One region of the Planococcus versutus genome, then DNA from elsewhere that is predicted to be linked to it. Evidence: riboswitches for the same ligand, from Rfam matches in the RefSeq annotation. Region 1 holds a riboswitch; each other region holds the start of a gene.
What was found. Region 1 has a riboswitch for thiamine pyrophosphate ahead of tenA (thiaminase II). Riboswitches for the same ligand answer to the same signal wherever they lie in the genome.
Positions count from the first base shown of each region.

Region 1 (3,280 bases):
AGTCAAGCAAGAATCTGCAGATGGCACGATCAAGTTTCTTTTCAAAATGCAAGATGGCAACTTGATTGAAACCGTATTGATGCGTTTTAAATACGGTAACTCTGTTTGTGTAACTACACAAGTGGGCTGCAATATTGGCTGCAGTTTCTGTGCCAGCGGACTATTGAAGAAAAGCCGCGATTTAAACGCGGGCGAAATTGTTGAGCAAATCATGCAAGTGCAAGCACATTTTGATACACAACAAAAAGAAGAGCGTGTCAGCCATATCGTTGTTATGGGAATCGGCGAACCATTCGATAACTATACAAACTTGATGGGCTTTTTAAACATTGTAAACTCGCAAAAAGGATTAGCTATTGGTGCTCGCCATATTACCGTATCGACTAGTGGAATCGTGCCGAAAATCTATGAGTATGCAGATGAAGGCTTGCAAGTGAACCTTGCAATTTCAATTCATGCGCCAACTAATGAATTGCGTACGCGTATTATGAAAATCAACAAAGCGTATCCAATCGAGAAGTTAATGGCTGCGATCGATTATTACTTGGAGAAATCCAACCGTCGCATCACGTTTGAATACATTATGCTGCGTGACGTCAACGATCATGTAGAAGAAGCCATTCAATTGGCGAAGTTGCTCGAAGACAAGCGCCACTTATCTTACGTCAACTTGATTCCGTACAATTCGGTTGATGAACACGATCAATATCAACAAAGTACGCCGGAAGCAATTGCTGCTTTTTATGATGCTTTGAAGAAAAAAGGCATCAACTGTGGCGTACGTCATGAGCAAGGCGCCGACATCGATGCAGCTTGTGGTCAATTACGAAGCAAGCAAATCAAAAAAGAGAAAAAAGCAGTAACCGTTTAATAAACACAAGCGCTCCTGAACTTTCAGGGGGCGTTTTTTTTATGTTGAAAAATAAATGATTCTAAGTTGCGCTCCTTCAAAAAATACGTATTTTAAATTGCTGAAACTTTCCGAAGCCTAAGAACGTATGAATCTTAGTAGAATGGGTAATTCACCAATCGATTTTTAAATAAAAGTCTAATAATAATCGTGTATTAACAAAGGAAGTGAAGGATTGAAGAAGGTTCTGTGTATAGGGATTTTCCTTGGAACGACTGTCTTAACTAGTTGTAGTGGCCTTTCAACATACGAGGATCATGAAGTAGCCGCTATTGTAAATAATCATGAAATTACAATAGGGGATTTACGATTTTTATATCCTGACGATAGCGCATTAGATTATTTGGATTCAGCAATCCAAGTAGAGTTAATTAAACAAGAGGTGAGGGAAATGGACCTTGATATTTCTGCTTAGTTGACGGGGGAAAAAAACCATGATGATTTTGAAAACTTCCTCCTGAAAACACAAAAGATGAAGGCAGTAAGCAAGTACGTGCATATGCTATAGCTCAAGCTAAAAAACTAGATATGTCACCTGAGGAGTTCCAAACACAATACGCTAAAAAAATGAACGAACAAAATGCTTACATCAATGCGTATCTTGAGGAGAAACTGGGGAGTGGAGATATTAGTGGTCTCGAATGGATGGAGGAATTTGGGAAAGATTATATGAGCTTAGTAGAAAAGTTGGTGGAGAAAAATGAAAATGATATTACCGTGTTTATTAATTAATAGTTTTAAGAAATGCTGATTACTGATACATGCAATTCTGTCTAAAATTAGTGGGAAAATTGATAAGGACTATTGTATTATCAGAATCTATGATATAGTGATGTCGAAAACACAAATAAAAACACCACTAGGGGAGCCGGATATCGGCTGAGACGAGCATAAGCTCGGACCCTTTGAACCTGATCTGGATCATACCAGCGGAGGGAAGTGGCGACCGTCTGCTATTTTCTTATCGACTGCATACGCCGCTTTCCTTTACTGGGAAGCGGCGTTTTTATTTTTGTGTAAGTTCACACAAAAAAAGGAGATGGAGAAATGACTTTTTGTAAAGAAGTAAGAAAAGAATGTGACCCCCTATGGCAAGCGAGTTTCGATCATCCATTCGTTAAAGGAATTGAAGATGGTACGTTACCTATGGATCGCTTCCGTTTTTATGTCATGCAAGATGCTTATTATTTATCACATTTCGCTAAAATCCAAGCACTCGGTGCATCTAAAGCAAAAGACTTGGAAACGACGCAACGCTTTGCCATTCATGCGGCACACACTAGCACGGCTGAGTTGTCTTTGCATGAATCATTTATGGAAATTCTTGAAGTCACAAAAGAAGAATGGGCAGTGTTCGAACCTTCTCCAACAGCATATGCGTATGTATCTCATATGTATCGTGCGTCTGCAGGGGACCTCGCAGATGTATTGGCCACGATTTTGCCTTGTTATTGGTTGTATTACGAAATTGGGGAGCGATTAAAAAATGCTAAACCCAATCATCCAATTTATGATCGTTGGATTAAAACTTACGGTTCCGAAGAATTTAGCGAACTCGTTACGGAGCAAGTTGAACGGATGAACCGTTTAGCAGAAGAATTGCCAGAAAAACGCCGCAACGAATTAAAAGACCATTTCCAAAAAAGCAGCTATTACGAATTAAATTTTTGGGATCAAGCTTGGAAAAGACAATCGTGGTCGATAGATTCAATCGATAAAGTAGGTGTGTAAAGTGTTTCAACAAATAAAAGAAAAATCACCACTTATACATTGCATTACAAATCATGTCGTGTCGAATTTTCAAGCCAATGGTCTTTTAGCGATCGGCGCTTCGCCTATTATGGGAGAAGCGCATGAAGAGGCAGCGGAACTTGCTGCCTTATCGCAAGCAGTGTCTTTAAATATTGGCACCTTGCATGCGGAATCGTTGAAAAGTATGTTGATTGCCGGAAAAAAAGCCAATCAATTAGGAATCCCAGTCGTATTAGATCCCGTTGGAGCTGGAGTGAGCAAATTCCGAATCGAAGCTGTTCGAGAAATCTTAGGAAGAGTAGACGTTAATGTCCTTCGCTGCAACGCAGGAGAGCTTGCAGCGATAGCTGGAGAACAGTGGCAGTCAAAAGGGGTGGACGCGGGAGAAGGACTTCTAGACATTAAAAAGCTCGCTGTTTCTACTGCTAAAAAATTAGGACTACTTGTAGCAGTCACTGGAGCAACAGATATTATTACAGATGGTAAATCGGTGAGTAAAATTCCTTTTGGAAATCCAATGATGACATCTATCACGGGAACCGGTTGTTTATTGAGCAGTGTAGTCGCTGCAGGACTAGCTGTTTCCACTAATAATCCGATGAAAACTGTTGAAGACGT
Region 1 covers NZ_CP016540.2:2,951,165-2,954,444, reverse strand. The annotation lists gene rlmN (dual-specificity RNA methyltransferase RlmN) at 1-871, shown strand, start outside; gene I858_RS17395 (hypothetical protein) at 1,086-1,325, shown strand; gene I858_RS17390 (hypothetical protein) at 1,478-1,642, shown strand; TPP riboswitch at 1,762-1,865, shown strand; gene tenA (thiaminase II) at 1,958-2,641, shown strand; gene thiM (hydroxyethylthiazole kinase) at 2,643-3,280, shown strand, end outside.

Region 2 (3,280 bases), 1.2 Mb from region 1:
ACCGATGCGAAGGCACGTTGAACCAGGGCAGCGTCTTTACGCTCGCCCAGACTGTACCCCACAATTTCACGGTTGTATAAATCGAGAAGGAAACAAATATAGTTCCAGCGGCCGCCAACCTTTACATACGTCAGGTCGCTGACCAACACGGCGTTTTTCGCTGCCGGATTGAATTGGCGGTTCAGCACATTCCGGTATGTCGCTTCATTGGGAGGCGTGACCATCGGTTTGTAGGATGGCAGCGCGTATTTCGATTGGATGCCAAGTGACGCCATGAGGCGTCCAATACGGCGTCTCGAGATCACCCATTTCTTTCTGTTCGCCAACTCTTTTTTCAGCTTGCGTGTGCCATAGACGCGGCGATTCTCGTGAAAGATCGCCCAGATTTCGTCTTTCAACTCCTGTTCTGCTTGGGCTTTTTGGTGTGCTTTTTCTACCGAAACGGAAGTCTCATAGTAAAAGGTGCTGCGGGCAATTTGGAGGACAGTGCACATTGCTGATACTGAATAGAGGTGTTGATTCTGTTGGATAATCTCTATTTTCGTCCCATGATCAGCGCCGCTTGCTTTAAAATATCCACTTCCATCTCCAACTGCTTATTTCGTTTTTTGTAGGCAAGCAATTCCGTTTCCAAAGGGCTTCGGTTATCTTTTTCCTCGAACGAGCCAGTTTGATTGGATTGGGCAATCCACCGATCGAGGGCGGAAGCCGTCAGGTCGTATTCCCGGACAATATCCGGTCGGCTTTTTCCGCCTGCGTGCAGCGCGACGACCTGTTTTTTGAATTCTGGGGAAAATGTTCGTCTTTTTTGTGGCATGGTAGATTCTCCTCACGTATAGTGGACTATTCTACGCCCCCTTATTTTTTCTGTCCAACTAAGTGTAGACTATCCAGAATGGTATATTTGTAAGAAGAATTCGACAAACTTCATAGTAAGTAAACAGTACGATTTGATGAAGTCGTAATGAGGGTACGGATTCCTTAGAGGTTGAGCAGCTATAAAAACTGATGAAGGTGGCGATTGGTCGTGAAAAAGAAATTCCCAATTATTGAAACAGATAGATTGATTTTACGAGAGGTACTAAAAGAAGATTCAGCTGATATGTTCCTCTATTTATCTGATAAAGAGGTAATGAAACATATGGGGCTAGAACCTTTTCAGACCCAAAAAGAGACACTCGATGAAATTGGCTGGTACCAAACCATATTCAAAGAGGCCACAGGAATTAGATGGGGAATAACACATAAAGAAAATGGAAGAGTTATTGGAAGTTGTGGTTTTTTTAATACGCACCCTGAGCATTCCCGAGCTGAGATCGGTTATGAATTAAGCAAAGAGTATTGGGGTAAAGGCATTGCTAGTGAAGCATTGGAAGCTATCATTCATTATGGGTTTCAACACTTCCAATTAGAACGCGTTGAAGCATTAGTCGAGCCTGCTAATTCTGCTTCCTTAAAACTGTTAGAGAAAAACGGATTTAAACAAGAAGGATTATTAAGACATTATGAATTTACTTGTGGCAAATTCGATGATTTATACATATATTCTATTTTAAAAGGTGATGTGGTCACTACTTAAAAAAATTTTACTTATTGAAGAACACTTACTGAGTAATCATTTTAGGAAAGAGTAGCTGTAGCTCTTCTTTTTTGTTTGTATTTATCATCCGACCACTTTTTTCAATCTTCTCTTTACTTCCTTTACTACTTCATCTACACTAGAGCCATCGGGAATAACCCGAACACAAAAACCGCATACGTTTTCTGCACTAGGGGTGCCCACTTTGGCTGAGATGCAAGCGCAAGCTTCGATCCCTTAAAACTCGATCAGGATAATACCTGCGTGAGGAAGTGTGGCGCATTTCTGAAATAATTCTTTTCATTATTTGTAGACTATGGCTGCATCTTCACGGATGCGGTCTTTTTTGTGCAAATTTTTAAGGAGGAATTAGAATATGGAACCACTACAATGCGGTATGAGTCCAATTGTCGGATTTCGTTTTTCACTCCATCCGATGGCTAGTAATTTTGTCAAAGTAATTAAAGGAGCGTTAACCGACATCGACACCTCGAACGTTTGGTTGCATACGGATGATGTTTCGACAATTATACGCGGTAAGCAAATTCACGTTTTCAATGTTGCCAAAGCACTGACGTTGCACACAGCAAAAACTGGAGAACATGTCGCACTTTCCGGTACCTTTTCGATTGGCTGTCCTGGTGATTCGTCAGGAGATGTCTTTTTAGAAAAAGATGATGTGTTGTTAAATACAGACAAAACACAACAATACGTGTCATCTCAATTTGCGCTGTACCCAATGAACAACCCAGATTACATGGCGGTTATTTACCATGAAGTTGAGCGTGCCAAACAACAAGGTGTTTTTAATGACTCCATGCATTACGCAAGTGGTATTGACGGCGATATTCATGACGTATTCTCTTTTTATGAACAAGCATTCACTAATGCCCTTTCCGACAAACATCGCCATTTGGTGATGACTGTGTCCATGAGCATTAACAGTCCGTCGCACGGAGGTTCGTAAAATGCTGAAATCGTGGAAATTAAAAGAAGTCATTTTGATGTCATTATTTGCAGTTGTCTTTGGTATTGTCTATTTATTGTTTGTTCACGCAGCAAACATTTGGGCAGCTGTAATTGGTCCACTCGCTTATGAATGGATGTTTGGCATTTGGTTTATTGTATCAATTATCTGCATGTATATTATTCGTAAGCCTGGCGCTGCCTTTCTTTCTGAAACGATAGCTTCAGCCATTGAAGTCCTCATTGGTAATGCCGTTGGTCCACGTCTTATTTTATCTGGCGTCATTCAAGGACTTGGCGCTGAAGCCATATTTGCAATGACCGGCTATAAACATTTTAATGTTTTAGTGCTCATGCTTGCCGGAATTGGCTCAGCTGTTTTTAGCTTTGTTTACGGTTACTTTATTTCAGGTTATGCAGTACTAGATCCGTCTTTTATCGCATTAATGTTTACAATTCGTGTCCTTAGTGGTGCGATTATTGCAGGAATTGGCGGGAAGTATATTGGTGACGTTTTACTTGCGACTGGCTCACTTCGGGGTTATGCCATTTCACGTACGAAAAAAGGTGATATCAATGTCTGAAGAGATTTTCTTTTTAAACAGGCTTTCTTTTCGCTTTCCTGAAGATGAGGAAAAAACCTTAGACAAGCTTTCATTCTCGGTTTACCGAGGTGAAAAGCTTGTCATTTCAGGGCCCAGTGGTTGTGGAAAAAGTACGCTTCTTTATTTATTG
Region 2 covers NZ_CP016540.2:1,799,924-1,803,203, forward strand. The annotation lists one part of gene I858_RS09275 (IS3 family transposase) at 1-571, opposite strand, end outside; one part of gene I858_RS09275 (IS3 family transposase) at 571-817, opposite strand; gene I858_RS09285 (GNAT family N-acetyltransferase) at 1,028-1,579, shown strand; TPP riboswitch at 1,762-1,867, shown strand; gene I858_RS09290 (YkoF family thiamine/hydroxymethylpyrimidine-binding protein) at 1,956-2,546, shown strand; gene I858_RS09295 (ECF transporter S component) at 2,548-3,129, shown strand; gene I858_RS09300 (ABC transporter ATP-binding protein) at 3,122-3,280, shown strand, end outside.
Region 2: linked by a shared signal. The riboswitch ahead of I858_RS09290 (YkoF family thiamine/hydroxymethylpyrimidine-binding protein) and the one ahead of tenA (thiaminase II) in region 1 are both predicted to bind thiamine pyrophosphate.

Region 3 (3,280 bases), 1.2 Mb from region 1:
TATAGCAGATTTTAATATTCTTCCAATTTTCATTCAAATCTCTCCATTCTTATGTTTGTTGCTCTTTAGTTTCCCAAGTATACCAGAATCCAAACTTATTCTGTAGATTGTGCGTGAGCAAGCAAGATGTTTTTGTATGCGTGAACACTTGAAATCAATACATACTCAGCGTTACCATGCCAATCTTCTCCGCTTGGTCCAAATTCGATTGCACCTTCGCCACCTGTTACGGCTGCGTAATAACGTGTATCGGCAGCACCATGTTGGCCAAACAAAATCGCTTTTTCATCAGTTATTGTTAAAATCGCTTTTTGTAAGCTTTGAATATATGGGTTTTCTTTTGTTGTGGTCAGTGCAGGTGTAGATCCTGACGCTTTGTATTCCATATCGATGTCTAAATTTTTCGCTAGATCAACCAGCTGACGAACAATTTCTTCTTTGTCTTGTCCTGGCATAAAACGGATATCATACGACATTTCGCAAATTTCTGGAACGACGTTATAGCGATCTCCTGCTTTAATAATCGGTAAGTTTACAGAAGGTTGGTCGTAGTATTCCGTAGATTCTTTTCGGAAAGGCAAGTTGGTGATTGCTTGATGAAATGTCATCGCAGACTCTATCGCATTGATGCCTTCCCAAGGTCGACTGCCGTGAGCGGGTTGTCCTTTAAATGTCATATCCATTCGTAAAATACCTTTAGATTGCAAGCCAACTTTTAATCCCGTAGGCTCTCCGCAAATAACGAAATCACCGTGGAATCCTTGTTCGACTAGCCATTTTGAAGTGTTGCGTCCACCAATTTCTTCATCCGTTACAATATGTAATTGTACGTTACGAGTTAGTTTAGCACTGTTGAGCTTAACAAATGCTTGCATCATTGCTGCGACGCCTGCTTTCATATCAGCAGATCCTCGACCGTAAAGGCGTCCTTGTTGTTCAAAAGGAACAAACTGCTCTTCATGTCCTGGAACGACATCGACATGACCATTCCAAATAATCGTCTCGGTTCCTTGCCCTTTAACTGCTGTCAGCATTAAATACCCTTTGTTGTCGTGAACAGTGACATTTTCTCCTTTTTCTGTTAACCAATTGGCGCAATAGCGAAGCGCTTTATTGGCTCCTTCTTTTGTGTCACTTTGTATTTTGATTAGTTCTTTTAACAATTCAATCATGTCCGTGGCAAGCCTTGAGTTCTGCTTGCCTTCACCACCTTTCGACTGTCGTAGCTATTCTTTTCTTTACCCTATGAGTGTATCTTAAAACAGTCTTGCAATAAAGAAGAGGCTTGTGTACAATACAAGAGAAAGTCAAATAATTGTATACACCACAAGGGGAGCTTTAGCTGAGAGTGAACATTCGTTCTTACCCTTTGAACCTGTAAGTTAGTACTTGCGCAGGGATGTGGATAGAAACCGGCCCCTACAACGATGCCAGGCTCTGTCCTGATGTCGTTTTTTATATGGTTTTATTCACGGCCCTTCTGGTGATGTGCACTACACATAAGGAGGAAGTCATGAGAAACAAGAAAGTATTACTAATGACAGAAATTGCGATTTTTGCGGCTCTTGGATTTGTTTTGGATTTTATCTCATTCCGCATGCCTCAAGGTGGATCGGTTAGTTTTGTCATGATCCCAATTGTGTTAATTGCTTTTAGAAGAGGAGTTGGAGCAGGAGTTTTGACTGGGTTATTGGTTGGCTTGCTGCAAATTGTCTCTGGCTTTATCTCAGTGACACCTTTATCTTTCGGTTTTGTCATTTTACAGGTGCTCTTAGATTACTTATTGGCATACGGAGTGGTGGGATTAGCTGGTATTATGCGTGCAAAATATATAGAACATGCACAAGCTAAGCATACTGGAAAGATGCTTCTGACGATTGTGGCAGGTGTGCTGATTGCATCTGTCTTGCGCTATTTTGTCCATGTAGTAACGGGGATTTTGTTTTTTGGTATGTTTGCTGATGGAAATGTAGTCATTTATTCAATTATTTACAATGCTACTTACATGATACCGGTATTTCTGCTAGCTGCTTTTGTGTGCTCTGCGCTTTTTGCGGCAGCACCTAAACTAGTAGATGCCAAAGCTTAAAGTTGATGGAAAAACTGTAGACAACTCGAATTGCTCGAGTTTGTCCACAGTTTTTTTAAGTTGGTTAAAGAAACAACTCAGAAGCCTCTAATTTAATTTTATGGTATAATTCTTGAATAGAAAAGCTTGAAAGAAGGGTATTTAATGATAGCAACTACTGAAAAAGAAATTGAAATGTTAAAAAAAGCTGGACAAATGGTAGCTGAAATTCGTGAAGCGATGAAAGCTGCCACAAAAGTTGGCGTGACGACGAAAGAAATCGACGAGTTGGGCGGCAAATTATTTGAAGAGCTTGGTGGCGTTTCTGGACCAAAAGCAGAATATGATTTTCCAGGATATACATGCATCAGCGTTAATGAAGAAGTTGCTCATGGCATTCCAGGGAGTCGCTTAATAAAAGACGGAGATATTGTGAACATCGATGTTTCAGGGTCTTATAAAGGCTATTTTTCTGATACGGGCATTTCGTTTGTAGTAGGAGAAGGTCACACAGAAAAAGAAAAAATTTGTGAAGCTGCCGCTTCTGCATTTGATCGTGCGATGACAAAGGTCAAAGCCGGTGCAAAACTCAATCAAATTGGTAAAGCAGTAGAACGCGAAGCAAAAGAACAAGGGCTGTTTGTTATCAAAAATTTGACGGGGCACGGCATTGGGAAATCGCTTCATGAAGCGCCGCAGCACATCTTAAATTATTACGATGCATGGGAAACAACTATTCTTAAAGAAGGTATGGTGTTAGCCGTAGAACCCTTTATCTCTCAAAAATCTGAACACATTATCGAATCTGGTGATGGCTGGACATTTATCACACCAGATCAATCAGTAGTCGCGCAAATCGAACACACTGTGCTTGTAACAAAAGGAGAACCAATTCTTTTGACAAAACTAAATTAATAACAACTATGATGACGTCATTAAATAGGTTCGGGTAAAATTCTTGAACTTTTATAGTCAAATTTTAAAAAACTGCGAACACACTCGATTTTACGAGAGTGTTCGCAGTTTTTAAATAGCTGTTATTCTTTTTTTAATTAATAATATCCCCGTCAAGATCACACCACTTAAAAACAAAGAAGCTGTTGTGACTAGCATTTCGCTTGTTCCGTATTTAACAGCAATTCCGATAAATGCCCAAATAAAGACAAATGCAAATGGAATATCCATGTGATGAAACCGAATATGCAAAGCAAG
Region 3 covers NZ_CP016540.2:921,220-924,499, forward strand. The annotation lists gene I858_RS17185 (hypothetical protein) at 1-33, opposite strand, end outside; gene I858_RS04570 (M20 family metallopeptidase) at 96-1,172, opposite strand; TPP riboswitch at 1,320-1,417, shown strand; gene thiT (energy-coupled thiamine transporter ThiT) at 1,514-2,089, shown strand; gene map (type I methionyl aminopeptidase) at 2,234-2,983, shown strand; gene I858_RS04585 (hypothetical protein) at 3,095-3,280, opposite strand, start outside.
Region 3: linked by a shared signal. The riboswitch ahead of thiT (energy-coupled thiamine transporter ThiT) and the one ahead of tenA (thiaminase II) in region 1 are both predicted to bind thiamine pyrophosphate.